Regions from separate parts of the Lysinibacillus sp. UGB7 genome, predicted to be linked through region 4. Evidence: riboswitches for the same ligand, from Rfam matches in the RefSeq annotation. Region 4 holds a riboswitch; each other region holds the start of a gene.
What was found. Region 4 has a riboswitch for S-adenosylmethionine ahead of metK (methionine adenosyltransferase). Riboswitches for the same ligand answer to the same signal wherever they lie in the genome.
Positions count from the first base shown of each region.

Region 1: another riboswitch for S-adenosylmethionine. It lies ahead of ACOMCU_RS10320 (methionine ABC transporter ATP-binding protein); the one in region 4 lies ahead of metK (methionine adenosyltransferase).
Region 2: another riboswitch for S-adenosylmethionine. It lies ahead of ACOMCU_RS13220 (YezD family protein); the one in region 4 lies ahead of metK (methionine adenosyltransferase).
Region 3: another riboswitch for S-adenosylmethionine. It lies ahead of metA (homoserine O-acetyltransferase MetA); the one in region 4 lies ahead of metK (methionine adenosyltransferase).

Region 1 covers NZ_JBMGUV010000009.1:68,905-76,373, reverse strand. The annotation lists gene ACOMCU_RS10340 (response regulator) at 1-879, opposite strand, end outside; gene ACOMCU_RS10335 (amidase) at 1,640-2,473, opposite strand; gene ACOMCU_RS10330 (MetQ/NlpA family ABC transporter substrate-binding protein) at 2,738-3,589, opposite strand; gene ACOMCU_RS10325 (methionine ABC transporter permease) at 3,651-4,319, opposite strand; gene ACOMCU_RS10320 (methionine ABC transporter ATP-binding protein) at 4,309-5,337, opposite strand; SAM riboswitch class I at 5,422-5,527, opposite strand; gene ACOMCU_RS10315 (thioredoxin family protein) at 5,604-5,915, opposite strand; gene ACOMCU_RS10310 (hypothetical protein) at 5,930-6,271, opposite strand; gene gcvH (glycine cleavage system protein GcvH) at 6,368-6,748, opposite strand; gene ACOMCU_RS10300 (arsenate reductase family protein) at 6,830-7,186, opposite strand; gene ACOMCU_RS10295 (acyl-CoA dehydrogenase family protein) at 7,389-7,469, opposite strand, start outside.
Region 2 covers NZ_JBMGUV010000013.1:8,378-15,846, forward strand. The annotation lists gene ACOMCU_RS13190 (formate--tetrahydrofolate ligase) at 1-970, opposite strand, end outside; gene ACOMCU_RS13195 (cold-shock protein) at 1,181-1,381, shown strand; gene ACOMCU_RS13200 (VOC family protein) at 1,621-2,406, opposite strand; gene ACOMCU_RS13205 (flavin reductase family protein) at 2,972-3,460, shown strand; gene ACOMCU_RS13210 (hypothetical protein) at 3,870-4,286, shown strand; gene ACOMCU_RS13215 (ECF transporter S component) at 4,457-5,035, opposite strand; gene ACOMCU_RS13220 (YezD family protein) at 5,276-5,437, opposite strand; SAM riboswitch class I at 5,509-5,604, opposite strand; gene ACOMCU_RS13225 (hypothetical protein) at 5,808-6,026, opposite strand; gene ACOMCU_RS13230 (hypothetical protein) at 6,813-7,007, opposite strand; gene ACOMCU_RS13235 (DUF418 domain-containing protein) at 7,118-7,469, opposite strand, start outside.
Region 3 covers NZ_JBMGUV010000034.1:22,782-30,250, reverse strand. The annotation lists gene ACOMCU_RS22795 (Ger(x)C family spore germination protein) at 1-248, shown strand, start outside; gene ACOMCU_RS22790 (hypothetical protein) at 255-488, shown strand; gene ACOMCU_RS22785 (GerAB/ArcD/ProY family transporter) at 522-1,613, shown strand; gene metA (homoserine O-acetyltransferase MetA) at 1,769-2,707, opposite strand; SAM riboswitch class I at 2,817-2,926, opposite strand; gene ACOMCU_RS22775 (nucleotide excision repair endonuclease) at 3,391-3,765, shown strand; gene panF (sodium/pantothenate symporter) at 3,884-5,329, opposite strand; gene ACOMCU_RS22765 (YhdT family protein) at 5,329-5,592, opposite strand; gene ACOMCU_RS22760 (DinB family protein) at 6,128-6,643, opposite strand; gene ACOMCU_RS22755 (AMP-binding protein) at 6,780-7,469, opposite strand, start outside.
Region 4 covers NZ_JBMGUV010000021.1:53,405-60,873, reverse strand. The annotation lists gene ACOMCU_RS18115 (alpha/beta hydrolase family protein) at 1-711, shown strand, start outside; gene ACOMCU_RS18110 (alpha/beta fold hydrolase) at 1,057-1,887, shown strand; gene pckA (phosphoenolpyruvate carboxykinase (ATP)) at 2,319-3,905, opposite strand; SAM riboswitch class I at 4,108-4,226, shown strand; gene metK (methionine adenosyltransferase) at 4,483-5,679, shown strand; gene ACOMCU_RS18095 (gamma carbonic anhydrase family protein) at 5,782-6,294, opposite strand; gene ACOMCU_RS18090 (alpha/beta hydrolase) at 6,429-7,235, shown strand; gene ACOMCU_RS18085 (alanine/glycine:cation symporter family protein) at 7,364-7,469, shown strand, end outside.

The DNA of each region.
Region 1 (7,469 bases), on a different contig from region 4:
TCGTTTTAATTGTGCTTGAAATAAATTTAAATCGAATGGCTTAATTAAATACTCATCAACGCCACTTTCATATGCATAGATCATATCTCCCTGAGACTTTCTATTTGTCATCATATAAATAATAAATTTCTTTTGATTAGCCATTTGCCTTAATGTGTGCAAGACATTGAGGCCATTTTTACGAGGCAAAATATCATTCATAATGACAATATGCGTATGTCCAGATAAATACCAATCTGACTGTAAAAATTCGTGCCCATCTGAAAATATTTTTGTTTCCAATTGAAAGTGATCTACTACCATTTTTTGAACTGTCAATTCTAATACTTCGCTAAAAATAGTATTTTCCTCTAAAATACTTACTTTCACTTTTTTAATTGGTTGTGCCTTAAAGCTCGTCACGATTTCGATTTTCCAAGGTTCTGATAGTTGACTAAAAACTTCAAACTGTTTATCTTTTAAATCTTCAAACATTACTTGATCATTTTTAACCTCTACAATAATTCCCTGAAATGTAAAAGTTGAATCGATTTTTAAAGGGAAGTTCTCATTTATTACGAGTTGAAAAATTCGATTTAAAAATGCTTTTCCCTCCTCCTCACCATTTTGTGGTAACAAAATTCCCCATCGTAAACTTCCCTCTAACCTAAAAAGCATATCGGTATTCCGAACTTCGGATACAAGAAAATGAGCAATTTGTTCTTCTAAATCTTCAATCATATTATTTTGATGGGGGTCGGTTACAGTTGCCTTTAAAAAAATAACTGTCAATTCCATATGTGAACGAATAACATTTGCCTTTAACACATCGAAAATTGGTACAATATAACTTTCATTAGAAATATTTACTTTTTGTGTCGCTTTAATTAAAGTGTCCATCCTATACTCCTCTTACATTTTCTTAATATGATATTTATTTGCACTGTGGAACTATTATGATCAATAGGTGTTTTTCGTCATATTTTCATCAAATTCCCTTCTTTTTAATTCATTCATTACTGTTAAATAAGGAGAATATATTCCACAAAAAATTGACGATTTTTAATATAATATCCTCTATAACAAATTTGTATAGGCTCAACAATTTTTCATTCATTCTAAACAATAAATAAAAAACAAACATAGCTATATTTAAAAAACCTTATTATCAAATGAGTATGACTGCTTCTAGAAATTTCTGTATAGAGGTACAAGTAGTATTCTGTATCTGACGCTCCGCTTTGGCAGCAAAACTACCGAAAGAAGAAAAAATAATTAACTATCACACTAATACGTACTAGTTATATTTATATATTAATATGTGCTTTTTTGGAGATAAGATAAAGGTAGGATATTGCTTTTTACTTGATGTGGTTATGAGCTTTTTCAACGTTTTACAGTATATCATATTAGTATCCTTTTATAAGAATATAACAGTTCGAACTAAACAAATTCTAAACAAATTCTAAACAAATAAAAAATTAAAAAAATTGCATTAAATAAAAGAAAAAATCTGCTGCATTCCTCAGATAAGACGAGGAAGTTTTGCAGATTCTTTCCTTTTATGACAACGAACAAATGAAGGAAAATGCCCTTTTATTGCTGATTACAAGACAACTTTGTCCCGATTAATTGAATAGCCGTTAAGACTAACTGGCATTTACGGTCGCATTTCCATCCAACTTTCAAGATGGTGGATTGCAATACCTTTAAAGCTCTGTTTTTTAAAAAAATGTTTTTGAACTTTTTTCAATTGTCGATCCATATATGCTTCTCCTTCTTCTGAGAAGCTAACTAAGTCGCCCTCTGCTGACTTCAAAGTTTCAACACCTACAACAACTTTTTTATCCATTCGTTTAGCATATTCAATTTCATTTTTTACGATTTGTATAATGTCCTGTGAATTATCTCGATAAGCCATTATCGTCACACCATCTGAATAGTTAATTAACCATTCTGATAAAATACCTTTACCATATTTAGTCTCATATGAGATTTCGTCATACCAAAAAGGTATATCTAATTCTAGTGTTAATTTTAATGGTCGTGCTTTCTTTTTAGCATGTATAACTAACTGTTGATAAGTTTGAATCGCGATTGTTTGTTTTGTAGACCAAATATTTGTATCATATGGCTCAATATCTAAATGTATTCCTAAAAAACGTTGTGCCTCGGTTGCTTCACGTTGATAAAGCTCAAGCCAATCCATAAGTTGATTTTGATACTCCATGCCATTCTCTGTAATCCAATAAGTTTCCCCAGCAAGTGCGTATATTAGGATGTTTTTCGCTGTAGCCTTTTCAATAAAGCTTTGATAAACGCTTCTTGATATTTCATAATCAATTTGCAAATAAACTTTGTTTATTTGTTTGTTTTCCAAAAATTGTAATGTATCAATTTCGTTATCCACAAGTATCCACGGATTCCAAATCCATGTAGAACGTTCATCTTCTGTAATACTATCTGCCTTTATAGTTGTACTATTCAGTGACATAAATAATATGCATATGATTACCAACTTAAACTTTCGACTATTAATAATTTTACACAGCCCCATTCGTTCAAACTAGTTATACCGTACCGAAAATTTTCAAAAATAGAAATAAACAAAAAGAAGGATATATTTCTTTTTATTATTGTTCCTCATAAAGTAGGAATTTTGTCTTAAAGGAATGTGCAACCTATCTCTATTTTTACAAAAAAAATAGTACAAACCAAAGTTTGTACTATTTAATCATATACTCTTTACTAAAATAAATTACTTAACTGGTACAACTGCGCCCTTCCACTCTTCAATGATGAAGTCTTGGATTTCTTTAGACGTTAATACTTCTAATAATTTTTTTATTCCTGGTTTTGTTTCATCGCCAGCGCGTACTGCGATAATGTTTACATATGGTGACTCTTTATCTTCAAGAGAGATTGCATCTTCCGTTGGGTTTAAACCGTTATCAATTGCGAAGTTCGAGTTGATAAGAACTGCGTCGCCTTCTTCATTTTCAAACATTTGTACCAGCATTTCTGGTGCAGTATTTGCATCGAATTTAAAGTTTTTAGGATTTTCTGCGATGTCTTTGATTTCAGCTGCTGTTTTGTCGATACCCTCTTTTAATTTAATTAAGCCTTTAGCTTCTAATAATGACAGCATACGGCCGTGGTCTGAAACAGAGTTAGAAAGTAAGATCGTTGCACCTTCTGGCAGGTCCTCAAGAGTCTTATATTTTTTAGAGTAAATTCCGATTGGCTCGATGTGAACACCGCCAGCATTGACGAAATCATAACCATTATCTTTGATTTGTAAATCTAAGTAAGGAATATGTTGGAAATAGTTTGCATCAAGAGTTTTAGATTCTAAATCTTGGTTTGGTAGTACATAATCTGTATACGTTTCAATTTTTAGATCAATACCTTGTTCAGCTAAAATTGATTTTGCTTCTTCTAAGATGACTGCATGTGGTGTATTAGATGCACCTACAGTTAATGTTACATTTTCCTTATCGTCTGCTTTATCTCCAGTTGTTGAACCTGCATCTTCTTTTTTATCGGCACCACAAGCTGCTAGAGCTAGTACAAGGACTGATAAGAATAAACCTGCTAAAAACTTCTTCATTTGTTTACACTCCCTTTTATCTTGTTCAAAAATATGTTAGCGGTATGAAACCGGAATAACCTTAACGTTTGTCTGTTTTGGCTGTTATCATGTCGCCAATCCATTGAATGATAAATACTACTACTAAAATTAAAATCGTTGCCATTAATGTTACGTCTTGACGATTACGTTGGAAACCATCTAAAAAGGCTAAGTTCCCGAGACCACCAGCACCAATAATGCCTGCCATTGCTGTATAGCCGACAAGTGCAACTGCAGTTACTGTAAGGCCCGAAATAAGTGCAGGCAAGGATTCAGGAATTAAAACTTTCCAAATAATTGTAGAAGTTTTTGCCCCCATTGAACGAGCCGCCTCAATGACACCTCTATCAATTTCACGTAAAGCTATTAATACCATTCGTGCATAGAACGGTGCGGCACCTATAATTAGTGCAGGTAAGGCTGCATCTGCCCCACGGATTGTCCCAAGTAAAAATTTCGTGAATGGAATTAATAAGATGATTAACACGATAAACGGAATCGAGCGGAATATATTAACGACCGAGCCTGTTAAAAAGTTAACCAATTTATTAGCCCATAGTTGGTTAGGACTTGTTAGAAATAGGATGATGCCAATTGCTAACCCAAGAATAAAGGTTACAACTGCTGAGATAGAAGTCATATATAGTGTTTCATATGTCGCTTCCCACATTTTTTCCCAGTCGACATTCGGAAAGAGACTAGTTAGCATCTGTAATCACCTCCGTTTGTACTTCTACTGTATTTAAATAACTTAAAGCAGCAGTCACATTGGTCTCTGAACCATCAATTTGTACAATGAGCGTACCGTATGCGCCATTTTTAGTTTGCGAAATGTTACCATGTACAATACTCATGTCAACATCAAACTGCTTCACTAGATGTGAAATAACAGGCTGCTTTGTTTTTTCACCTACAAAGACAAGTTTGACAAGTTGACCAGTAGGATAATTCAGCCTTAGCTGAGCCACGGTTTCCTGTGTTTCCTTCGTATCGGTAATTTGAGATACAAACTTTTTCGTTATAGCCGCTTGCGGTGCTTGGAATACTTGCAATACCTCACCACGTTCAACAATTTCTCCAGCCTCCATCACCGCCACACGATGACAAATTTTACGAATTACATGCATCTCATGTGTGATTAAGACAATTGTTAGGCCTAATCGTTCGTTAATGTCTACAAGCAAATCAAGAATTGCATCTGTTGTCTCTGGATCCAGTGCTGATGTTGCTTCATCACATAACAATACTTCAGGATTATTGGCCAACGCACGTGCGATACCAACGCGTTGTTTTTGTCCACCCGATAGCTGTGATGGATACGCTTTGTCACGGCCCTCTAGACCAACAAGTGCAATCAATTCATTCACGCGTGCCTCTCGTTGTGCTTTAGGTATACCTGCAATTTCTAATGGGAAAGCAATATTTTCCGCAACTGTTCGAGACCAAAGTAAGTTAAAATGTTGAAAAATCATACTTACTTTTTGTCTAGCATTTCGGAGCTTTTGCCCTTTAATTGATGAAAATTCTTCGTTGTTAACCGTCACCGTACCAGATGTCGGCTTTTCTAAACCGTTTAATAACCGAATCATCGTACTTTTACCAGCGCCACTATAGCCGATAATACCAAAGATTTCACCTTTATTAATGGAAAGGTTGACATCTTTGACTGCTGTTAATTCGCCATTCGCGGTTTTGTACTTCTTCGTAATATTTTGAAGCTGTATCATAGCAAATACTCCTTTTCTCATATAGAAAACCCCTTCACTTGCAGACAAGTTGAAGGGGTCACGTACTTTATACGTTGAACCGTTCTCTCATCTTTCAAAGAAAATTTCTTTGGGTGATTTGGCACCTTTTCACATATGTGATGGTTGCCGGGCTTCATCGGGCACTTCCCTCCGCCACTCTTCATAAGAGTTCGATATTTTATTTTCATTTAGAACGTATGCTGAATAAAATTAATATAATTGATACTTTACCACGCTAGCAAAGTTCAGTCAATCGGTTTTTTTAACAATTCGTATAAAAATGGTACGGATTGAAAAGCATATACCTTTTCTGTAACTTTATCGCCATCACTAATAAGTAAGCATGGTACACTTTCTATTTGGTGCTCATAAGCTAAAGGCTCCAAAAAATTCATATTAGCTTTACCAAACTGAATCTGTGGCAACAGTTGCTCAACGATATTTATCATTTTAGATGCGACTGCACACGTCCCACACATAGGTGTATATAAATAAAAGGCAGTTTTTTTACCAGACTGCATAGCAACTTCCCACTGCTCTTTTGACCATTCTTCCATCTTTTCACGCAACCTTACAAAATATATTCATTATGGATTGAGAAATGTGCGCGCAGTAAAATCATTGCTAGCACTTTCCTTGGTGTCGTCTCTACTTCTTTATAGGTTGGCATCGTTCGTAAATGCTCCGCCTCTGGATAATGTCTGTCCATTAGTGCCCGCAGCTTATCACCTGATGGATCAGCATCAAAAAATGTGTATAGCTCACAGCCCTCATAAGGATCCAATAACTCTTCTAATTGATGAACACCGATAGTACCATTTGTACACAGTATTAGTACATTTCCACTCAAAATAGGTTCAATTTGAAGCTTATCCGAACGGCCTTCCACGATTAAACATTTCCCCTCGAACATCACGCCACCCCCATTTAGACTTCTACCCTTTATTTCTCATTATATAATAAAAAACGTCGGTGTTTTCCGACGTTTTCAGGTGCTACAAGCTTGTCTTTATTCAGCAATCATTTCTTCGTATTGTTCTGCTGTCATAAGTTTTTCAATTTCTGATGCGTCAGCAGGCTCTACAACGATCATCCATGCTTTTTCATATGGTGATTCATTTACGAATTCCGGGCTATCTTCTAAATCAGCATTTACTTCAACCACTTTACCTGAGATAGGCGCGTATAATTCAGAAACAGTTTTTACTGATTCAACACTACCGAATGGATCATCTGTTTTGATTTCATCGCCAACTTGTGGAAGCTCAACGAACACGATATCTCCAAGTTCAGATTGTGCGAAGTGTGAAATACCGATACGTACTTTACCGTCTTCTACTTTTACCCATTCATGTTCTTCAGAGTATCGTAAGTCTTTAGGTGTGCTCATGCAAAAAACCCCTCCATAAATATGTAATATATTCACTATCAGTGTGCCATACTTCTCCCATAAAAACAAGGATAAAGGCGGTTATTTCCAAGCTTGCTCAAAATCTGATTCTTTAAACCCGAGTGTCACTTTTTCTCCATCAGTTACGATAGGTCTTTTAATAAGCATACCATCTGATGCAAGCAGTGTAAGTTGCTCTTCTTCTGGCATTTCAGCTAGTTTATCCTTCAAACCAAGCTCCCGATATTTCATGCCTGAAGTATTAAAAAACTTTTTCAATGGTAACCCACTTACCTGCCAATAGTTCTTTAATTGTTCCTTTGTTGGTGGTTGCTCCACAATGTGTACCTCTTCAAATGAAATACCATTGTCGGTTAACCATTTTTGCGCTTTTTTACATGTAGTACATTTTGGATAATGGATAAATTGAATCGTCATATGTAGGCTCCTCTACAGTCATTTTCTGTAGTATACCATCATACTTGTCGTGAACCAAAATGAAACCATTGTTTCATGTTTTTTCCGTCAGTATTTCGATTCTATCCGGCACTTTCAGAATTCTATCCGGCACTTTTCAGTTTTATCCGTCTAAAGATAAAAAACGAGCTACCGATAATGCGTAGCTCGTTCATAATATTTTTTATACGATGAATTTTTCTGCTTCGATTAGTTTAACTGAAGCTTCACGTTTCTTCGTGATTAAGTTATATGGATTGTTGCG
Region 2 (7,469 bases), on a different contig from region 4:
ATCCAGCTTTACGTGCTTTAATGTTCATGAACTTTTCAGCGCCTAAGTCCGAACCGAAGCCCGCCTCCGTCACAACGATATCGGCTAACTTACGTGCTGTTTGTGTTGCCATAATGGAGTTACAGCCGTGTGCGATGTTAGCAAAAGGTCCACCGTGAATAATGGCAGGTGTGCCTTCTAGTGTTTGCACTAAGTTTGGTTTAAAGGCATCTTTCAATAATAATGTTAAGGCACCTTCCACTTGCAGATCACGCACAAATACCGGCTCGCGCTCAAATGTATAACCAATGACGATGCTAGCTAGACGTTCACGTAAATCTTCAATACTTGTTGCTAAACAGAATACCGCCATAATTTCTGATGCAACTGTAATATCAAAACCGTCCTCACGTGGCATACCTTGTACAGGACCACCTAGTCCAACGACTACTTTTCTTAGTGCACGGTCATTTAAGTCCATTACGCGTTTCCATATGATGCGACGCGGATCGATGTTTAACACATTGCCTTGGTGGATATGATTATCGATAAAGGCTGCTAAAGCATTATTCGCTGTTGTGATGGCGTGAAGGTCACCAGTGAAATGCAGATTGATATCTTCCATTGGTACTACTTGCGCGTAACCACCACCTGTGGCACCACCCTTAACGCCCATCACTGGACCAAGGGATGGTTCACGTAGTGCGACAAGGACGTTTTTATTTAATTGATGAAGGGCATCTGCAAGTCCGACTGTTACGGTCGATTTTCCTTCACCAGCTGGAGTTGGGCTAATCGCTGTTACTAATACGACCTTTGCATCTTCACCATGTGCTGTAATCTTCAATGGATCGATTTTTGCTTTATAGCGACCGTATTGTTCCAGTGCATCCTCTGGAATTCCTGCAGCTTTCGCAATTTCTGTAATAGGTTTCATAACCGCTTGACTAGCGATTTCTAGATCTGATAATGGTTGATTTTTCGTTGTCATTTGGCATCCTACTTTCTCTGTTGTTCAACTCCATTATAGACTTTATTGTGAAATAAAACATAACTAGTTATGCAACATTTCGACAATCAATTGACATCGAGTAGCAATTCAGGTATGTTCTAAGAGAAAATGCAATTATTTCATCTTATCAATTATGCTGAGACTTAGTTGATATAGTTTTACATTCAAGCGCACTGGAGGCGAATGCTTATGCAACAAGGAATCGTAAAGTGGTTCAATAATGAAAAGGGTTATGGCTTTATTGAATGTGATGATGGCGAAGATGTATTTGTACATTTTACGGGGATCCAAGAGGAAGGCTTCCGTACACTTGAAGAAGGTCAAAAGGTTTCATTTGATGTAGTGGAAGGCAATCGCGGCCCACAAGCATCCAATGTTATGAAATTATAATTAAGCGTGACGGAGCTGTTCACTAAAAGAACAGCTCCTTTTTGTTTTAAGTATGGTTTGATTTAATACTTCTATAGGTTTTCTGGATAGCTATCGACGATTCTCGATTCTCGGAATTCCAGTGATTCTATCCGTGAGTTCAGCGTTCCTATCCGTCAGTTCTGCTGTTCTATCCATCAGTTCTCGGGATTCCGGCGTTTTCTGCTCTTCTACCAGCGATTCTCTTTTCAGCCTGTTCTTTATGGATTGATCCAATAAAATGCGGCTGGGAAGATTAATGTTTCTTTTGTGCGGTCTGTATCTTGTAAGGTTACACCAAAAGGACCTTCACTTTTGCGGCCAAGCATCATGTTGGTTGCCACTGCTTCTTCATAAAAATCCAAGCGCATATTCGGTAATTGTAAGGAAATACATTGTGGTTGTCTGTCAGGATCGGGCAATTGTAATACTTCTCGCCATCGTTGTACCGTAGCTTCCGCATCTTGTACATAAAATTGCACGGACTCCATCGTAATAGATTGTGTCGTTTTGATTGCTCCACTGGCCTCTAATTGTGCAAAACGCTCTTGATCATCATCTGTCCATTCAATTAAAAATGGAAAATCGATGGCTTGCTCTGGCTGACCAAAGTGTAATAGCTTCCATTTCACAACTGAGCCATCTGGCCGTGTGCGACTACAAGCATCTGGTCCGTAAACTTCTAGCCCCAGTGCACGTAAACGAGCTGCCTCTTCGTCAATATTTGTAGTACGTAAAGCCATACGCGAAAACCCGTAACGCTCCTTGTTTTCTTTAAACGTATGATGTAATGTATAAGGTAATTTCGCCGCTTCCTCAAATAGCACGCGATCATAGACAGCAATTTGCTCAATATACGTTAAGCCAAAATAACTTAACGTATTATACGTTCCCCACATCGTGTGTTGTCCACCATTCACTGTATGGATATTCCGCTTATTTAAGAAATCCTTTATATTTTCTGGTGATTGGACTTGATGAACTAAATGGTCGAAATATAAAGTCATGATTGTTCCCCCTTTCATTCTTTTATTATATACTTTACCTGTTAGTTTTGTTGGTTTAAAATAATAGTAAGAATTTTCTAATAGTTAAGAAATCTTTGTCTATTATGACACCCATATGACGTTGCATTTTCGGCTTATCAAAAGCTTCTCCTCATTTTACAAAAGGAATAGAATTAGCCGCGAAAAATGCTGCTTCGGCATTTAATTCACAAACAGGACGGATTATCGTATGATTAAATAAACAACATGCTATAGGTTGGCAGTTCGCTGTAAAAAAGGCGCTACAACATACTACAGCCGAGCGTATCAAATCTAACTTCTCGCTTTCATAGTTTTGCGGAAGGCTATGCAACCGTCTTATTATTCGAAGATTACGAGATGATTAACAGTTTCCAATAAATTTTTCCGAATTTAACGGCAACTCATTGATTGATAGTTGAACCAATCGGGCTTTTATGGTCAGTTGATCGACCACTTCGTGTACTCGAGCTCTTTTTTCCACTTAAGGTGGGCGTCCTACTGACCGTTTATGCGGGACAAAATAACATAACAAGAGGTGATTTTCATGACTGATAAAGTAACAGCATTTAAACAAGCTCTAGGCAATTACCCAACAGGCGTCACAGTTGTTACAGCATTTAATGACACAAACGAACCTATTGGCTTAACCGTAAATTCTTTTGCATCTGTTTCAATTGATCCGCTTCTCATCTTATGGTCACTCGATAAAAAGTCGCAACTTCATGCTCATTTTTTAGCAGCAAAAAAATTTGCAGTTAATATTTTAGCGAGCGATCAAGCACGTTTATGTACATTATTTGCTAGTAGAATTCCTGACCGTTTTGCTCAAACAACTTGGTCCACCTCTGTACATGGTCTACCAGTTTTACATGATACATTATCCACATTACAATGCGAAACATATAAACAAATCGATGCAGGCGACCATACGATTTTCATTGGGCAAGTCTTGGCAATTGATAATACGCAGAAAGAACCCCTGCTCTACCATCGCCGGCATTTAGGGCAAATCCCTACAAGTTTTTACGAGTAGACTCAGTTCCCGATAGGCATATGCTAAAAAAACAAGTGATTCTTCTACTCATTTTACGCAGATGGTTTGCATTCGTGCAGAAAATTTACTTAATTCAATACAGATAAGGAGTCACCTCAAATTCACAACTTGAAGTAACTCCTTTTTTTGATGGATAACCCACTTTCATTCATCTAGCAGGAAAAATTGCTAAAAAAACAGGCATACCGAATTTTCTACTCTACTAAAATAAAAAAAGGCTTCACTTAGTTAGAATTGGCAACCAAAAAAACTATAAACAATATAGAATACGCCTATTGATAAAGCATTAAATCGGCTTAAAAAATTGTTCCCTATCACCTTCCCCCCTTCCATTTCCATCAACCACTTCCTTCAATCGATATCATATAGTGAGAGGAATGAGAAAACGATGTTCTATTTTAAAAAAGTACTTGTTCTTGTATTGTTCGTATTCATTGCTGCAAGTTGCACCGGTATGGAGCGGCAAAGAATCGAGGTTCAAAAAATGAATGATACTTGTACATATGAAGACTTTAAGGAAATCACCAATGCAAAAAAAGTGAAGATTGCTAAAAAAATACTTCATAATGCTGAATGGAAACAGATGAAAGTAGATATGGCCAGAGAGGCTGATTACCAATTCATTTTTCAGTTTGTCAATCCAGATATTCATGCCAAGGCCATTCCATACTCTGTTTGGATCAGTCCGAGTAAAGATACAATTGAAGTCGTGCAAGGAGAACAGCAATACGTGCATTTGAACACCGAAGATTCTCAAAAGCTATTCGAAGCTCTAACAGAAACTAACCTTGTCGATATAAAGTGAAACTTCATTCAGTGGGATGTTGCTTCTTTCCCACTGATTAGTAGTTGAACTAATCGGGTTTTTACGAGTTAACTCGGTCTCATCTTTGCACTGATCGTTATTGCGGAATCAAATAAAATAAGGGCTGCCATGTGGCGAGGGCGACCCATTTTCAATTATATTTCTCTTGTTTATGAAGCACGATTATATTTCAAGCGTTGTTGGTTCAGCCAAGCACGAATATTCCGGAATACTAACAATGTCACACTCATCACCATGACACCTTTAACAAGATTGAATGGTAAAATCCCTAAAACAATCATATCCTTTAAGGAGGCACCCTTCACAGGTTCCATCCCTAAAAACAATGTGTACATCGGTAAGAAGAGTACATAATTCAGTAAGCTCATACCAACTGCCATCGTAACAGTACCCGCTAGCAAACCAATAATAAGTCCCTTCACACGCTGTATTTTTGTATAGAAAAAATAAACAGGGATAATAAATAACACACCTGTTGCGAAGTTGGCTATATGCCCCACCGGTACACCTGTGATGCTTCCAGACAATAGCCAATCCAGCATATTTTTTAATAGCTCCACTAAAATGCCCGCTACGGGTCCCATCATTATAGCCGCTAATAAGGCAGGCACATCACTAAAATCTACCTGTAGGAAGTTCGGAAACGGTGGTAGTGGAAAATTAAATAGCATTAATACAATAGAAATACTACTCAGCACACCTATATTCATAACATATCTTATTTTCAACTTACTCGCCCCTTATTAAGTGCCGCCAATTAAAGTAAAACTTCCATCCGTAGCAATTTCTTCATACTGCTGATTGTTAGTTGTGCCGGTCAGGCAAAATCGGTCAGTTGACTTGATTCCTTCTTTCCACTCAAGATGGGCGTCTTACTGACCGTTATTGCGGGATAAAAAAGTCCACATATAGGCGAAGGAAATGATCCTTGCCTATGATGTGGCCTCCAGTTTCCTAGTCAGCTGCGATTATTCTTTATTTTTCTGTGGAAATCGTTGCTTTTCAAGTCGATTAATTTGCACAATGACACCATCTTGAATGGTAATATGCACTTCGCCAAATTGTAGATTTTCAATGGCCTTGGCAATTGCTTGTAACTTCATGTCAGCAGTCTTTGCTGTTTGAGACATTAGATACACCCCTTCTTTTATATACTTTTTTGTACAAAAGAGGTCAACGCATCAGGATGATTCGATGGACCCCCTTATCTCTCAGAAATCTCTGCTGGATTTGGCACCGATATAGTCGGTTGCCGAGGCTTCACTGGGCCAAGTCCCTCCACCTCTCTTGATAAGAGTATTACGTTTCTTGGAAATAATTCTATAATTCTGAAAACCTATTGTCAATATAAATATTACAAAACTTAGTTGAATACTAAGGAATTGAGTAAAATGGTTCATTTTGTAAAAAAATCCGTTTGCTTATAATCAAAATAAGCGAACGGATGTTTTTTTCTTTGGAGGCATATACAGAGCGTGGTCATCTATTAATAAAATATTGTTAGGATTCCTCCCCTTTCATGGGAATAAAAATAATAATACATAAGCCAGTAGGAGTGCATTTTGCAATTGACATTTTTCCATTTAATAGAAATACTTTGATATAAGCCCATCCTTCATGATTATTAGGGTCACACTCTTCATTACCTACCTGACCGATTCCGTCATCCTTTACGATAAGTACATTTAGAATAGAATGAATAGATAAAATTAAAATCAAGAGCGGCTTCCAATTTGCGTACTAAATGATCTTCAGGCACCATTTGGTCAATTGCCAGCATTTCTAATTGATCGTGTTCATTATTACAATTTTTCTTCTTCCTAGCTATGACATCAATCATTTATAGACGTACATTAGTTGATTGGAGCGCAGGCGGTGACTTCTGCGGGAATAGCATGAGCGAAAAGGCCCCGCAAGGAGATTGCAGCCATGCCCGCGAAAAGCGTCCGCCGTAGCGGAAATCAATGGATTCATATAGATGCTTCTATTTGAAAAGAAAAAAGACTGTAAACATAAAGTATTTCCGAGATCTGATCTGACCCAAAAAAGTTAGACAAATGATTTAAGAAGCTTCCAATTTGCGTACTAAATGATCTTCAGGCACCATTTGGTCAATTGCCAGCATTTCTAATTGATCGTGTTCATATTACTATTTTTCTTCATCCTAGCTATGACATCAATCATTTATAGACGTACATTAGTTGATTGGAGCGCAGGCGGTGACTTCTGCGGGAATAGCATGAGCGAAAAGGCCCCGCAGGAGCGTAGCGACGAGGAGACTGAAGCCATGCCCGCGAAAAGCGTCCGCCGTTGCGGAAATCAACGGATTCATTTAGTGCTTCTATATTTAAAAGAAAAAAGACTGTAAACAAACTCATTTTTTTGAGTTTGTCTACAATCTGAAGACACCATATGTGTCCTTTTTTATTAATTGATTTTTAGATCTTCATAAGATAATTTACTCAGTGTATTCGAGTGGCAATTAAGTAAGAATCGTCCCCCTCTTTAATTCATATTCAACAATTTCGCCATTATTTCGGCACTTCCTGCTGAGAACATAAAAAATGATAATGACATACAGAACAGCCCTACTAATACGAAACTAATTTTGTTAACAAACAATGATGGCTTTTTCATAAAGAGCCCTTTAATGACTAAAAATAGCCCTAAAAATAATAGTAAGAAATACCAAAAACCCATTATCCCACCCCTTTTTATAACAAGACGTAAACGTTTATTGGAAGGTTCTTACTGCCCTTTATCTTATGTAAGGCAGCTTATTTATTTTTGTTTAGCGAATTCTTGCTCCTCTACTTTGTTACTTTTCTCATTATTATCTCCATGGGGCCTCTATTATATTTTCGTCTCCATAGTACAGAGAATAGCATACTGCCGACGAAAAAAAGACACGAGAATAGTAGGGAAAACGCTATCGTTTGATGCTCAAGTCGGTTTAACACTATTAAAATGCCAATCCCTATAAAGACGTGGCTTACATAATGGGTCAATGTCAGTTGACCTGTATGGATAATGGCACGTATCAGTCCATTTTCAGCAAATTTTTCGGCGATATAAATGGAAACAACAATGACAATAAGTGCCGTTGCAGTATTGGAAACAATGTAAAAGACATTCGGTGGGATTGGCCCTGTTTCAAAGAGA
Region 3 (7,469 bases), on a different contig from region 4:
ATAAAAAAACAGCCGAGTTGATTGAGGAACGCATCAAACAAACACTGATGACGATTCAAAAAAATTACCAGTTAGACATTTTAGGATTTGGCGAAGTACTTTATCGAAAAGATGCTAAAAAATGGAAGGGAATTCAAGGCGAATGGTCAACCATATTTCCAGAATTAGCAGTAAATGTTGAAGTTCGTGTTACAACACAGGGGTTAGGGACGATGCAAAATTCTTTATTACACAGAGCAAAGGAGTAATAATCGATGTTTATGACGCTAGGTATATTAATTATTGCTGCCATTATTGCATATTTTGTCATCCCTCCTTTAAAGAAAAAACACGAGACTAAAACCATTGTAGTCTTTTCAATTTTTTTAGTACTCGGAACGGCTTTAAATATTGCCCTTAGTTTAAATGTATCAATACCGAGCCCAGCAGACTTGATTTCTTTTATTTTTAAACCAATCAGAGAGTTAATTATCACGCTGTTCCAATAATTATTTCACAATGAAAAGAAAGGGTGGTTGTTTATGGGCAAACAAATAATCAGTTCAAGACAGTTTACAATCATTACCCTTCTCTATTCAATTGGTACAGGTATATTAATTATTCCAGCAAGTATTACAAAAGATATTAAGCAAGATGCGTGGATTGTTGCCATAATAGGTGTCGTTTTAAGTCTTTTACTCGTAAAGCTATTCATTTCTTTAGCAGATAGGACCCCCACCTTAACTTTTGTGGAGGCCAATGAAAAAATATTAGGCAAATTCTTCGGTAAATTTACAGCCATTGGTTTTATCTCACTCACCTTTCTTTCGGCAGGTGAATTATTATATTTCATTGGCATTTTTATGAAAACGGAAGTTATGCCAGAGACACCTACCATGGCATTTGCACTTCTATTTAGTATAATTATTGTATTTGCCACGTACTTGGGGATTGAAGTTTTTGCACGTTCAGCCGAGATATTATTCCCTATGTTTATGTTTATTTTTATTATCTTTGTCGTTTGTATCTCTCCGGAAGTGGATATCAAAAATATTCAGCCGATCTTCGAAGCAAGTTCCAAATCAATGGCCTCTAGTATAGTTTTATTTATGAGTATTTTTTCATTTCCGTTGGTTGTGTTATTAATGATTTTCCCCGCTACTGTCAATGTGCATAAATCAGCTAAAAAAGGTTATTACATTGGCACAATTATTGGCGGTATGGTGCTTATTATTATTATTGCTTTATCGATTCTTGTCCTTGGGTCAACAAATACAGCCCAACGTGCATTTCCAAGTTATGCACTAGCACAAAGGATATCGATAGGGAACTTTTTACAACGAATTGAGATTGTCATGGCTTTTATGTGGCTGTGCTCCATATATATACGAACTTTTATGTATTTTTATGCGTCTGTCATTGGTATAGCACAAATCCTAAAAATAAAGGATCATCGCCCACTCATATTACCACTTGGTATGATTGCCATGGTCATTTCTCAAATTGTGCATCCTGATATCGTTCACTCTAATAATTACAATAAGGAAACCTGGCCTCTTTTTTCATCCGTGTTCGCAATTTTCTTGCCACTACTGTTACTTTTGGTTGCTAAAATACGAAAAATTAAGGGTTGAGGGTGCCTGGCACGCAGGGTTGAGGGTGCCTGGCACGCAAACAATTTACAAACAATTCTCCAGTGACAGAAAAAGGAATTATCATGAGCATGTCTCGTATAGACTTGCCCGCTGATAATTCCGCAATAGAAACGTTTCAGTTGTGATAACTCACATCAAATATGAAATTCTATATGATCTTCGGCAAAATCCCATTCATATGGTGTTTCTTGGTAGACATAGTAATTTAGCCAGTTTGAGAATAATAAATGCGTATGTGCTCGCCATGTATTCATCGGTTCATTTGATGGGTTATCATTTGGGAAGTAATTAACCGGTACCATAATATCTAATCCTTTAGCAACGTCACGACTATATTCGTCTGCTAGTGTTGTCGCATCATATTCAAGATGTCCCGTAATCATAATATTTTTATTGTCTTTGGATTGGACAATAAAAACGCCCGCTTCTTCAGAATAGGATAGTAAACGTAAATCAGGATGGTTACGCACTTCATCAATTGATACGGAAGTATAACGTGAATGTGGCGCTGTAAATAAATCGCTAAATCCACGTACTAAATCCACGGTTAAATCCGTAATCACATGCGAATATACACCCGAGCATTTTTCTGGTAATTCGAATTTACCAATTCCGTAATGGTGATAAAGTGCAGCCTGAGCACCCCAACAGATGTGCATTACAGAAGTTACGTTTTTCTTTGACCAATCCATTATTTCTGAGATTTCTTCCCAATAATTCACCTCTTCATATGCCATTTTTTCAACAGGTGCACCTGTAATAATCATGCCATCAAAACGACGATGCCGAACTTCTTTAAACGTTGAGTAGAATAACTGTAAATGTGATTTACTGACATTCTTCGATTCATGGGTTGCCGTATTTAAAAACGTAATATTTACTTGCAAAGGAGTATTACCTAGTAGACGCAGTAATTGGAGCTCCGTTTTTTCTTTTTCTGGCATCAGATTAAAAATTAAAATATTTAACGGACGAATTTGTTGTGTTTTTGCTCGGTCTTCTTCCATCACGAAGATTTTTTCCTCACGTAAATGTTCGCCAGCTGGCAAGTTTTTCGGAATATTAATTGGCATGTTGCATTCCCCATTTCATTTCATTTTATTTTTTTCTCTGTATATAAAAATCAAAAAATCCCCCTCATTCCATACGAGCAAGAATGAGAAGGATTTATCATCACGTTCACTCTTATCTCTCAAAGGAAGAATCCTTTGCTGGAAGTAGCACCTTTCTAACGAAGTTAGAGGTTGCTGAAGCGTCATAGGGCCAAATCCCTCAGCTTCTCTTGATAAGATTATTTAATTAATGAGAATTGTATCATGAACAATTAAGAATTTCAATAATACATAGAATATTTCGTTTATATGTTTTCTATGTCGTTAAAATTTTTAAATTTACATTATCCATATAATAGTACACTCGGTTGGGTGTTTTATATCATTTTCGATGCTCTTTTTTCGCATTGATGACGATTATTTGCACAATATATGCTCAAGATGCTGCCTCTATGTATCATAAACTGAATCATTCCACAGTCGAGAGTAGGATTCGTCTGCGTATGCTTGTCATTTGCTTTGTAGCACGGGCTACCAAATATTTTCATGCTTACGTTTAAATTTTTTGCCATTGTGCTCATACTAGCTTTACTCTATTGGACAACACTCATTTTCGCATTTTGTCATAAGAGAAATTGATAATAGCTACCACGTATGAATTATGTTAAGATATACCTTATGTAACAGAGAGGAACGTGAATATTTTGATTAAAATTGAACTACCAAAACCAGATTTAGTAATTCGTCAGCGCGAACAAGTGTTAAAACCAGGTGATGTGCCTATCACGCCTTACCATGGATTTATCGACTTCCACAAGATCACACGCGAAAATGGCGGCATTTTCTTTTTCTACAATGAGAAAAACGAACTTTTATATGTAGGGAAAGCACGTAAAATTCGTCAACGTATAAAAAAACACTTTGAAGACAATGTATCTCCTATGAAAAAATACCGCGATGAAATTTTCAAAATTGAAGTGTACGAAATTGAAGATCCAATGGAACGTGAAATTTACGAAACATACGCTATCAACACTTTCCGTGCAAAATACAATCTTGATAAAGTATTTTTTGAATAAAAAATTAGGGACTTACTCAATTATTTGAGTAAGTCCTTCTTCTATTACTACTGTAGGTTCTTGGTAAAATTCATTCTAAAAAAACACGCCGTAGATAGTACATTTACGGCGTTGCTTTCTAAATAAATAGTTTTTCATTTTTAAATTTATGCGCTGTACAGAGACTAACGATAACAAAAACAATGAATGAGGCGATAATTGGAATGGTTACGGTATGCATGCCAAACACAGAAGGATAAAAACGGTCAATGACAATATACAACGTCATGCCGGTAATCATTGATGCAATCGCTCCATATTTGTTTGCCTTTTTCCAATAAAGCCCTAGTACTACTGACCATATAAAGACTGCTTCCAATCCCCCGAAGGCAAATAAATTTAACCATACGAGTAAATCTGGAGGATTTAAGGCAAATACAACGACAGCTAAGCCAATTACCGTTGTGACGATAAAGCTAGCCCGTTTAATTTCTGCATCATTTGCAGTTGGTTTCACATAGTTTAAATAAATATCCTTTACAACCGTTGAGCTGACTAGCATTAACAAAGCATTGACCGTAGACATCGTTGCCGCCATTGGAGCAGCTAACACAATACCCGCTAAAAACGGTGGTAATACTTTTAACGTGAGCATTGGCATTACCTTATCGCCAATGTCGATACCCGGCATTACTGGTCGTGCTAAGACACCAATTAAATGCATACCAAACATTATCGTCCCTATCGCAATAGTGCCAATAATAATTGCTAAATGCATGCTTTTTGAATCTTTATAGCTCATGGCACGTACAGCAATTTGTGGGAGCCCTACTACCCCTACACCAATTAAAATCCAAAATGTTGACACGTATAATGGCGTTAAGTCCCCATCTGCTCCGAATGGTGACACAAGATTAGGGTTTTCAGCGACTAGTGATGCCATAATATTATCAATTCCACCACCCGCAATGATTGTCCCAATTAGTAAAATGACAGTTCCTATGACCATAATTGAACCTTGTACAGTGTCTGTTAACGCCACCGCACGGAAACCACCAATAATCACATAAATCAATACAGAAACCGCAAAAATAAAGAGTGCAGCTGTATAGTTTAGTCCAGTTAACGATTCGATTAGACGCGCACCACCAACCCACTGTGCCATCATCGCAGAAAATAAAAAGACGATAATACTAATAGCAGATAAAATAACGATGAAATGGCTTTTATAGCGTTCGCGTAAAAAATCAATTAACGTAATAGCTTGATAACGCCTTGCGATAATGGCAAATTTCTTGCCTAATATCATGAGCACAAAATACCCAGCTGGTAATTGCGCCATCGCCAGCAGTACCCAGCCAAGTCCTTTATTGTATGACACACCGGGTCCTCCAATGAAGCTACTTGCACTACCGTATGTGGCAATCATGGTCATCGCGAGGATGAATCCACCCATTTCACGACCACCTAGGAAATACTCCTGCAAAAATGAATTAGATGTGCGTACATGCTTATTCGACCATATCCCTATACCAAAAATGATTACTAAAAATAAGAAAAGTGGTAAAATGACCTGCCAATGCATTACTCATCCACCTCCTCATCATCAAATGGCACCTCTTTGAAAAAGAGTTTCATGACGAGCCAGATAAGCACAATCATAAAGACGGTCCCCGCCATACAGCTGTAGAAAAACCAAGACGGGAAGCCCAAAACATACGTATAATTAACTGGATCACCAGCACCAAGCCCATACGCAAAGCCGTACCAAATAGCAAAATTGACAATGACAAGTGCAATGCCAATCAGCGCCTCCCGATGCGCAATTTTAAATCGGTAATCTTTCAAAGTTGTATCCCCCTAACCTACTCTATTTTACTGATATGGACGTATTATGGGAAGCTTTGTGTAGAAATAGGTGGAAATAAATAGTCAGAAACCGTTATTTCCGTTCCAGGCGCTCCCTTTCTACAGGCACGGCACCAACTAATTTTTGCGTCGGGTCGCCGCAAAAGTGGATTTTCCGCACGTGCTGTTCCTGCAGAAGTGTCGCGCCTTCCTTTCCAATCAACTTGTATCGCTTACTGATAGCCTATTCTACTCCTAACCTGCTAAAAATACTTTAGGGGATGAAAATTCGACGCGCCCAACAATAAAAAAGATCGAAACGAATATGGCATATCGTTGGTTTAGGATTTTGTTTTCATACATAAAATTCAGGGGGAATTTGAATTCAACTACCTTCAAAAACGACAAAATACCCTGAGAGGTGAAACTCTCGGGGTATTTTGTAGACAGTCTGACATTTGCACAAATCTTACTGTGCTTTAGCAATATAGTCATAATTATAATTTCATAACTTAACAAACTTATGCAACTTCAGCTAACTTGTCGCGTCTACAAGTAATTTTATTTCTTTTATTTGCTCTATGTGCCGCTGTTCATGCAAATAAATCTGTTCAACCCATTGATCGAGATGCAGATCACCTAAAGCAGGATGCTTCACTGATTTTTTCGCTAATAAGGATGGATCTTCAATAGTGCTCAGAAAAGTCACCAATTTATTTCTCGAATCGTTTAACAAATCGACTATTTGTTGTACTTCAAACGGTTCTACATTTGGTTCTACAATCTTTGGTGCATTAATCTTTTTCGTTCTATCCAATATTAGTAGATGTACTTTTTTACGTTCCTGTAGCGTACTATCACTCTCTTGTAATCCCCATGCAATCGCCTTTAGAGTTGCTTGTTCAACTAATACTAAGTGATGGCAAACCTGTGCGACACTCCACGTATTCGTATCAGGCTTATAATTAAATTGAGCCTCACCTAATAAAGTAATCTCCGTTACTAGGTTATTTCTCGTTTCTGCTAGATTGTCATGTACTAATTTATTCATTAAAATACCCCCTTCATCCTAAAGTGCTTAGCTAGATGCGTCTTCTATCTATATTCTTGATGATGAAGACATTTTCCTTTTTACCCCTCAACATATAAATTTTACTGAGCGATTAAAAGTTCGTATGGTGCTCGACTTAAGAAATTGTAAGGTATAATTGCAATGCTTTTTTATCAATTTTGCCAACAATCGTTTTTGGTAGCTCCTCTATGAAAATAATTTTTTTAGGCATTTTATAGCGCCCTAAAGATTCCTTACAAAGTGCTGTTATTTCTTGTGAAATAACAGCTGTTTTATGGCTACACACTATAAATGCCGTGACGATTTCTCCCCAATAATCGTCTGGTGCCCCAATAACTGCAACTTCTTTGACTAACTGGTGCCGTAAAATACATTGCTCTACTTCTTGTGGGTAGACATTTTCACCACCACTAATAATCATTTCTTTAAGCCTACCAACAATATAGAAATCCCCATCCTCATCCATCTTTGCTAAATCGCCAGTCTTTAACCAGCCATTGTCAATGGTTTTCTCCGTTTCAAGTGGATTATTCCAATAAAACTCAAACATATGCTTCCCTCTGATGAACAACTCTCCTACTTCATTTGGTACACAGCTTTTTCCCGTTGTATTGACAATTTTAGTGTCATTGAACTGCATGCTTTTACCAACTGCCCCCTTTTTTCGATAGGCATCTTCGCGTGAAATATAAAAATTATTCGGCCCTGCTTCCGTTAATCCGTATCCTTCTTTGAAGAATAATCCCTTCTTAAAGAAAGCATCGTATATGGGATGTGGACATGGGGCCCCTCCCGATAAAAACAC
Region 4 (7,469 bases):
ACCGAAATTACTTACATGTCACAAGGATTACGAGTAAAGGGGTTATTAGCTGAACCAAAAGCAACTGGTACATATGATGGCTTTTTATATTTACGAGGTGGCATGCAAAACATCGGCATGGTCAGACCGGCGCGAGTGGCCCAGTTTGCCGCACAAGGATTTATCGTATTTGCCCCTTATTATCGTGGAAACAGAGGCGGTGAAGGTCGAGATGAATTTGCAGGTCAGGACCGTTTCGATGCCATATATGGAGTGGATGTGTTAAAACAATTTTGTAATGATAATATTCATGTATTTGGCTTTTCACGAGGTGGAATTATGGCACTGTGGACGGCCATTTTACGAAAGGATATTACTTCTGTGGTGACATGGGCTGGTGTTTCCGATGCAACAGCAACCTATTGGGAGCGCACGGATATGCGGCGAATGATGAAGCGTGTTGTCGGAGGTACCCCGAATCGTGTACCTGAAGCTTATGATGCACGGACCCCATTATTTGAGATTGAGCATATAACTGCACCAGTTCTCATTATTCATGGACTACGAGATGAAAATGTTGATATTGAACATGCAAGACAGCTAGAGTTTTATTTAAAGGATGCTCAAAAAATTTATGAGACATGGTACTATGAAAAGCTAACACATTTTTTCCCTTCCGAGGTGAATCGATTAGTAGTACGAACGCTTTGTAATTGGATGAAGGCACAATAAAAATAAAAACAGTTACTCTAAATTATAAAGTAACAAGTCTGACTGTGGACAAACTCAAAAAATTGAGTTTGTTTACAGTACTATATGAACACGTTGATTTCCGCTACGGAGAATGCTTTTCGCTCAAGCTTTTCCCGCAGAAGTCGCCGCCAGCGATCCAATCAACTAATGTACGTCTATAAATTATTTGGGTAAAGGATTATTACGCCGCTGTCCATATCTTTATTGATTTGACACATGTGAAGCGAGTGCAAAGAAAGATTTTTAGCTTATGATTTTTATTTAGTTTTCTCTCATGCTATCATTAATTTGTTAGAATTTTCTATTATTAGAAGGGGTGAAGGAATGGAGCAATTACTTGTGGATGTAGGTGGGAGAAATTTAGCTGTTACACTTGATGGGCAAGGAGATAATACCATTGTGTTTTTACATGGCTTAACTGGACAGCAACACAATTTTTATCATTTAGTCCAGTTGTTAAAAGCTGACTTTAAAACGGTATCTGTGGATCTGGCAGGGCGAGGAGAAAGTGACCCATCCGAAACGAGTTCTGTACTGCAACATGCAAAAGATGTAGCAATATTACTTGAAAATCTAGCAATCGATGAGCCCATACTTATTGGGCATTCCATGGGTGCATTTATCACGTCGATTATTGCTAGTGAGCATCCGCATGTCAAAGGAGCGGTTTACTTAGACGGGGCATGTCAAATCGACCCGGCTCTGAGTGCAGTACTTCAGCCTTCACTTGGCAGACTTGAAAAAACATATTTGTCCAAGGAACAGTACTTACTAGAAATGCAGCAATTATATACAATGTTAGGTATCACATGGTCTGAAGAAATTGAACAATCGGTGATGTATGAAGTAATCGAGACAGATGGCATTTGGAAGAGTAGAATGCATGTCCAAAATATTAATGAAGATATAGAAGGCTTTGTAGAATACGATCCAAAAGCAGTAGCAGAAAAAGTTACCTGTCCTGTACTGTTAGTGATGGCGACCGGAGCAATCGGCCCTTTGCCTGCATTGTTCGCAGAGCCGCTATTTCGAGATACAATAAATTATACAAAAAACTTACAAACTTTTGTGACGTCTAGCAATCATTATTCCATGGTAGGCAATCAACAGCCAGAGATGAATCAGGCTATTTATGAATTTGTAAGATCGTTATAAAGAAAACTTTTACAATAGAAGTAAGAATATTCAAGTCCAGAAAAAGTCACTTGCTTTCCGCGGACGAACCAGCTAGCCTCCTCCTTCGCTACGCTTCGTGCGGGGTCTAGCTGGCCCGTTCCGCAGGAGTCTCGCAGCTTTTTCCTCTCTTTGCGGAATTAAGGATTGTTGTGCTATGATTTCTAAAAACTTACAGAATGAACCCAATCAATTTGGAATTATTACGATTGATCAAGTGACCATTCTTATCTTTTGCTGCCATGATTTTGAAGAAACTCGCTACTTGGACATGGCGAGAAACGCAACAGTGTATGTAGTGCTCGTAAGAGACACTGACTTTACAAACGTACACGCCATTTGAATGAAAATCACAGAAAATATCAAAAGGTTTCGGGAATGACCAGCATTTCCGAAACCTTTTGGCGTTTAGCTTATTTTAATGGGCCACCAAGTTTTGTGATGGCTTCAGATACGTTTGAAAATTTCTTGAAGTTGTCATTGAATAGACCGGCAAGTTCAGTAGCTTTTTTATCATAAGCCGCTTTATCAGCCCAAGCATCACGTGGGTTAAGCACTTCTGTTGGTACACCTTCAACAGCTGTTGGAATGTGTAAGCCGAATACAGCGTCTTGAATTGTTTCTACGTTGTTTAATTTTCCATCGATTGCAGCACGTACCATTGTACGAGTGTAAGAAAGCTTCATACGACTACCAGTACCGTATTCGCCACCAGTCCAACCAGTATTTACTAAGAATACTTGTGCACCGTGCTCATCGATTTTTTGACCTAGCATTTCAGCGTAAACAGTTGCTGGAAGTGGTAGGAATGGAGACCCAAAACATGTAGAGAATACTGGTTCTGGCTCTGTTACACCACGTTCTGTACCAGCAAGTTTTGAAGTGAAACCGCTTAGGAAGTGATACATTGCTTGTTCTTTTGTTAATTTACTGATTGGAGGTAATACTCCAAATGCATCAGCTGTTAAGAAGACGATTGTTTTTGGATGACCTGCAACAGACGGATCAACAATATTTTCGATGTATTGGATTGGATAAGCAACACGAGTATTTTCTGTTAAAGAACCGTCATCATAATTACATACGCGAGTCTCAGGATCAACTGCTACGTTTTCTAAAACGGAGCCGAAGCGAATTGCATTGTAGATTTCTGGCTCTTTTTCAGCAGAAAGGTTGATTGTTTTTGCATAGCAACCGCCTTCGATGTTGAATACGCCGTTATCAGACCAACCATGTTCATCGTCACCGATTAATTTGCGGTCAGCATCAGCTGATAATGTTGTTTTACCAGTGCCAGATAAGCCAAAGAATAATGCTACATCGCCAGCTTCACCAACGTTTGCTGAACAGTGCATTGACAGGATACCTTGTTCTGGTAATAAGTAGTTCATAATACCGAAAATAGATTTTTTCATTTCACCAGCATACTCAGTACCACCGATAAGGATGATTTTCTTTTCTAGAGAGACTATGATGAAAGTTTCAGAAGCTGTACCATCGACTGCAGGATCTGCTTTGAAGTTAGGAGCTGAAATAACTGTGAAGTCAGCAACATGAGAAGCTAATTCTTCTTTTGTTGGACGGATAAATAATTGATGACCGAAAAGATTGTGCCAAGCGTATTCATTAATTACTTGGATGCCTAGTTGAGAGTCTTTGTCAGCACCAGCAAATCCTTTGAATACGAATAATTCGTCACGTTCTTTTAAATACTTGATTACTTTTACATATAAGTTGTCAAATACTTCAGACGAAATGGGTTGGTTTACTTTTCCCCAATCAATTTTATCTTGTGTATCTGCTTCTTCTACCATATATTTATCTTTAGGTGAACGACCAGTGTATTTACCAGTTTCCGCACGCACTGCGCCATCTACTGTTAACATTGCTTCACCACGAGATGTAGCTTTTTCAACTAATTGTGGTACTGAAAGTTGAACGTTAATGTTCCCGCCGCTTAATAATTCCTTCAGTTCGTTTGAAATTTCTACTGAATTCATCGATTAAATACCATCCTTTTTTATAGTATTCCCTTGTGTTTGAGGGAGTTTTTCTTAATTTCAAAAATAGTATAACACATTCGCTTAAATAATCTATACTAATTCAGAAATTATTTTTGCGATTTTATTACTTTTCAATAAAACGACATAAAACGATTGACAACGGTTGACCTTTTACGTAAGATGAGAAATTGAACGGATACTCTTATCCCGAGCTGGTGGAGGGTCAGGCCCTGTGAAACCCGGCAACCTGCATGAACGATTTCACGACATGCGTTGGTGCCAACCTGATGCAAGGGGACAGCCCTTGAACGATAAGAGTGAAAGGTTACGAAGTCATTATTCCTTTCCTCATGTAAAGTACACGTGAGAAAAGGATTTTTTTATTGATAAAAATGAATGTAAAGGTAAGTATGTGCACTTCTTTCCTTATTATAATGACGGATCTTTCGAAATCCTCGTGTTAAAAGCAGCAACGGCTTGGAGTTCAATCCTTTAGGAGCGAACTTGACATGGGTAATGAGTACCGTATTAATTTCGCAAATACTATTTGTAAGAGTAATAGGAGGAAAACCAAATGACAAACCGTCGACTGTTTACATCAGAGAGTGTAACAGAAGGACATCCAGATAAAATTTGTGATCAAATTTCGGATGCCATTTTAGATGCCATTTTAGCAGAAGATCCAAATGCACGTGTAGCGTGTGAAACAACTGTAACAACAGGCTTAGTACTAGTAGCAGGAGAAATTACTACTTCTACTTATGTAGATATTAAAGGTATTGTCCGCGATACAGTCGCTGAGATCGGCTATACACGTGGGAAATATGGTTTTGATGCTGAAAACTTAGCTGTTCTAGTAGCAATTGGTGAGCAGTCACCTGATATAGCGTTAGGTGTTGACCAAGCATTAGAAGCACGTGAAGGTTCTATGACAGATGCAGACATCGAAGCGATTGGAGCAGGTGACCAAGGCTTAATGTTTGGTTACGCATGTAACGAAACGCCTGAACTTATGCCATTACCTATTAGTTTAGCGCATAAATTGTCTCGTCGTTTAACAGAAGTTCGTAAATCAGGTGAACTAGCATATTTACGTCCTGATGGTAAAACACAAGTGACGATTGAATATGATGAAAATAATGTTCCAGTTCGTGTAGATACCATTGTTATTTCAACGCAGCATGATGAAGAAGCGACACTTGAACAAATTCAAGCTGATTTAAAAGCATTAGTAATTGCGCCAGTGGTTCCAAGTGAATTACTAGATGCCAATACAAAATATTTTATCAACCCAACAGGACGCTTCGTAATTGGTGGACCAAAAGGTGATGCAGGTCTTACTGGTCGTAAAATCATCGTTGATACATACGGTGGCTACGCGCGACATGGTGGTGGCGCATTTTCTGGTAAAGACGCTACAAAAGTGGACCGTTCAGCAGCATATGCTGCACGTTACGTTGCAAAAAATATTGTTGCAGCCGGCTTAGCAGAGCGTGTTGAAGTACAGCTTGCCTATGCTATTGGTGTAGCACAGCCAGTATCCATCGCAGTGGACACGTTCGGTACGGGGAAAGTAAAAGAAAGCGAAATCGTTAAATGGGTACGTGAGTTATTTGATTTACGTCCAGCTGGTATCATTAAAATGCTTGACTTACGTCGCCCAATTTACAAACAAACAGCAGCCTACGGTCACTTTGGTCGAACAGATTTAAACGTGCCTTGGGAAAACACAGATAAGGCTGACGCATTAAAAGAAAAAGCTAGTCTATAAGTCGCTTTTCAAAAATGCCTAGTTATGTTTTCATAAAGATACACTTTCGTTACATGAAAGGGGACTAAGAATATTCTTAGACCCTTTCTTTTTCATTAGAAGTCATTTTTGCAAGGATTTGTAATACTGTCCTTTTTCTGCGTATTCTCGCACGATGCGTTCCATATCTTCTATATCTTCGGCGTTTAATTCACGTACAACTTTTGCCGGACGTCCTAATGCTAAGCTATTAGGAGGAATGACTTTACCTGGAGGTACAAGACTACCTGCACCAATAAAAGCACCCTCTCCGATTTCTGCTCCATCTAAAATAATTGAGCCCATCCCAATCAAGGCGTTTTTTCGAATCGTACAGCTATGTAAAGTGACTTGGTGCCCAACTGTTACTTCATCTTCGATAATCAAAGGATATTTTGGACTTTGATGTAAGCAACAAAGGTCTTGAATACTTACACGTTTACCAATAATTGTAGGAGATACATCACCTCGAATAACAGTATTAAACCAAATTGTCGTTTCAGCACCTATTGTAACGTCGCCCGTAATGGTCGCATAGTCGGCAATAAAAACAGATGGATCGATTATTGGTGTTTTATCTTTAAATGGATAGATCATAGAAATCGCCTCTTTTCTTTCTTTGATGTAATATTATCGTATCAAATACGCAACTTATTGGAAATATAAAATTAAAATGTGCAAAATACTTAGTTATAATCATTGTGTAACTATTTTTTAGGAGGACTATGTGAATGTGGAAATGGGAAGCTGATGGACATGCGAAAGCTGTGATTGCTATTCTTCATGGTGCTTATGAAAATCATCGCTGGTATGCATGGCTTATTGAAAAACTTAGAATGGAAGGCTTCCACGTAGTCATGGGGGATTTACCAAATCATGGAACAAAATCAAAGCAATCACGAGTCCATGATGAAGACTTTAAAGAATATAATAAATATACAAGAAATGTAATTGAAAATGCTTTTTCATATAATTTACCAGTATTTTTAATAGGGCATGGATTAGGTGCGACATTAGTATTACATACAATGTACAAAAGAAAATACGAATGCGCAGGCATTATTTTAACTTCACCATGGCTGAATTTGAAGCTATTGCCTGGAAAACTGCCAAATGCTTTAACAAGTCTAAGTGCTTTAACGGCAAATGTCAAAATGACACATGATATTACATTTGATAAATTGACCCGTAATGTTGAAGGTAGAAATGAGATGAAAGATGATTTTCCGTTTAAATCAGTCGTATCGGTTAAATGGTATCGTGAGCTACAACAAATGATGCGTAATTTGGTCATGATGTCTAAGGCGGAATTTCCGAATATGCCCATGCTTATTATGACTGGAGAAAAGGATGGCATTACTGAAACGAGACAGACGCGTAACTGGTTACATCAGCAGGAATTCACCGAATTTCAATTTAAAGAATGGGACAAATGCTATCATAATTTATTTCACGAGGTAGAACGTGAAGAGATATTTGTCTATATACGCGATTTTGTTAATAATGCTCTTCGTAGGATTGGTTATATAATTGAATAGATGAGTTCCCTCTAAAAAGAGTAATGGTTCTTTAGACTATAGTTACTTGAATATAATGTTGTAATTTTCTGAAAAGTGTAATACTATAATGTCTAAATGAAAGGACATTCAAAATTTGGGGGGATTTAATGGAAGCAATTGTTGGAAAACTCAATGATATTCTATGGGGACCATGGTTTATTTATGGTATTTTGTTAATCGGACTATTTTTCTCAATTATTACGCGGTTCCTAC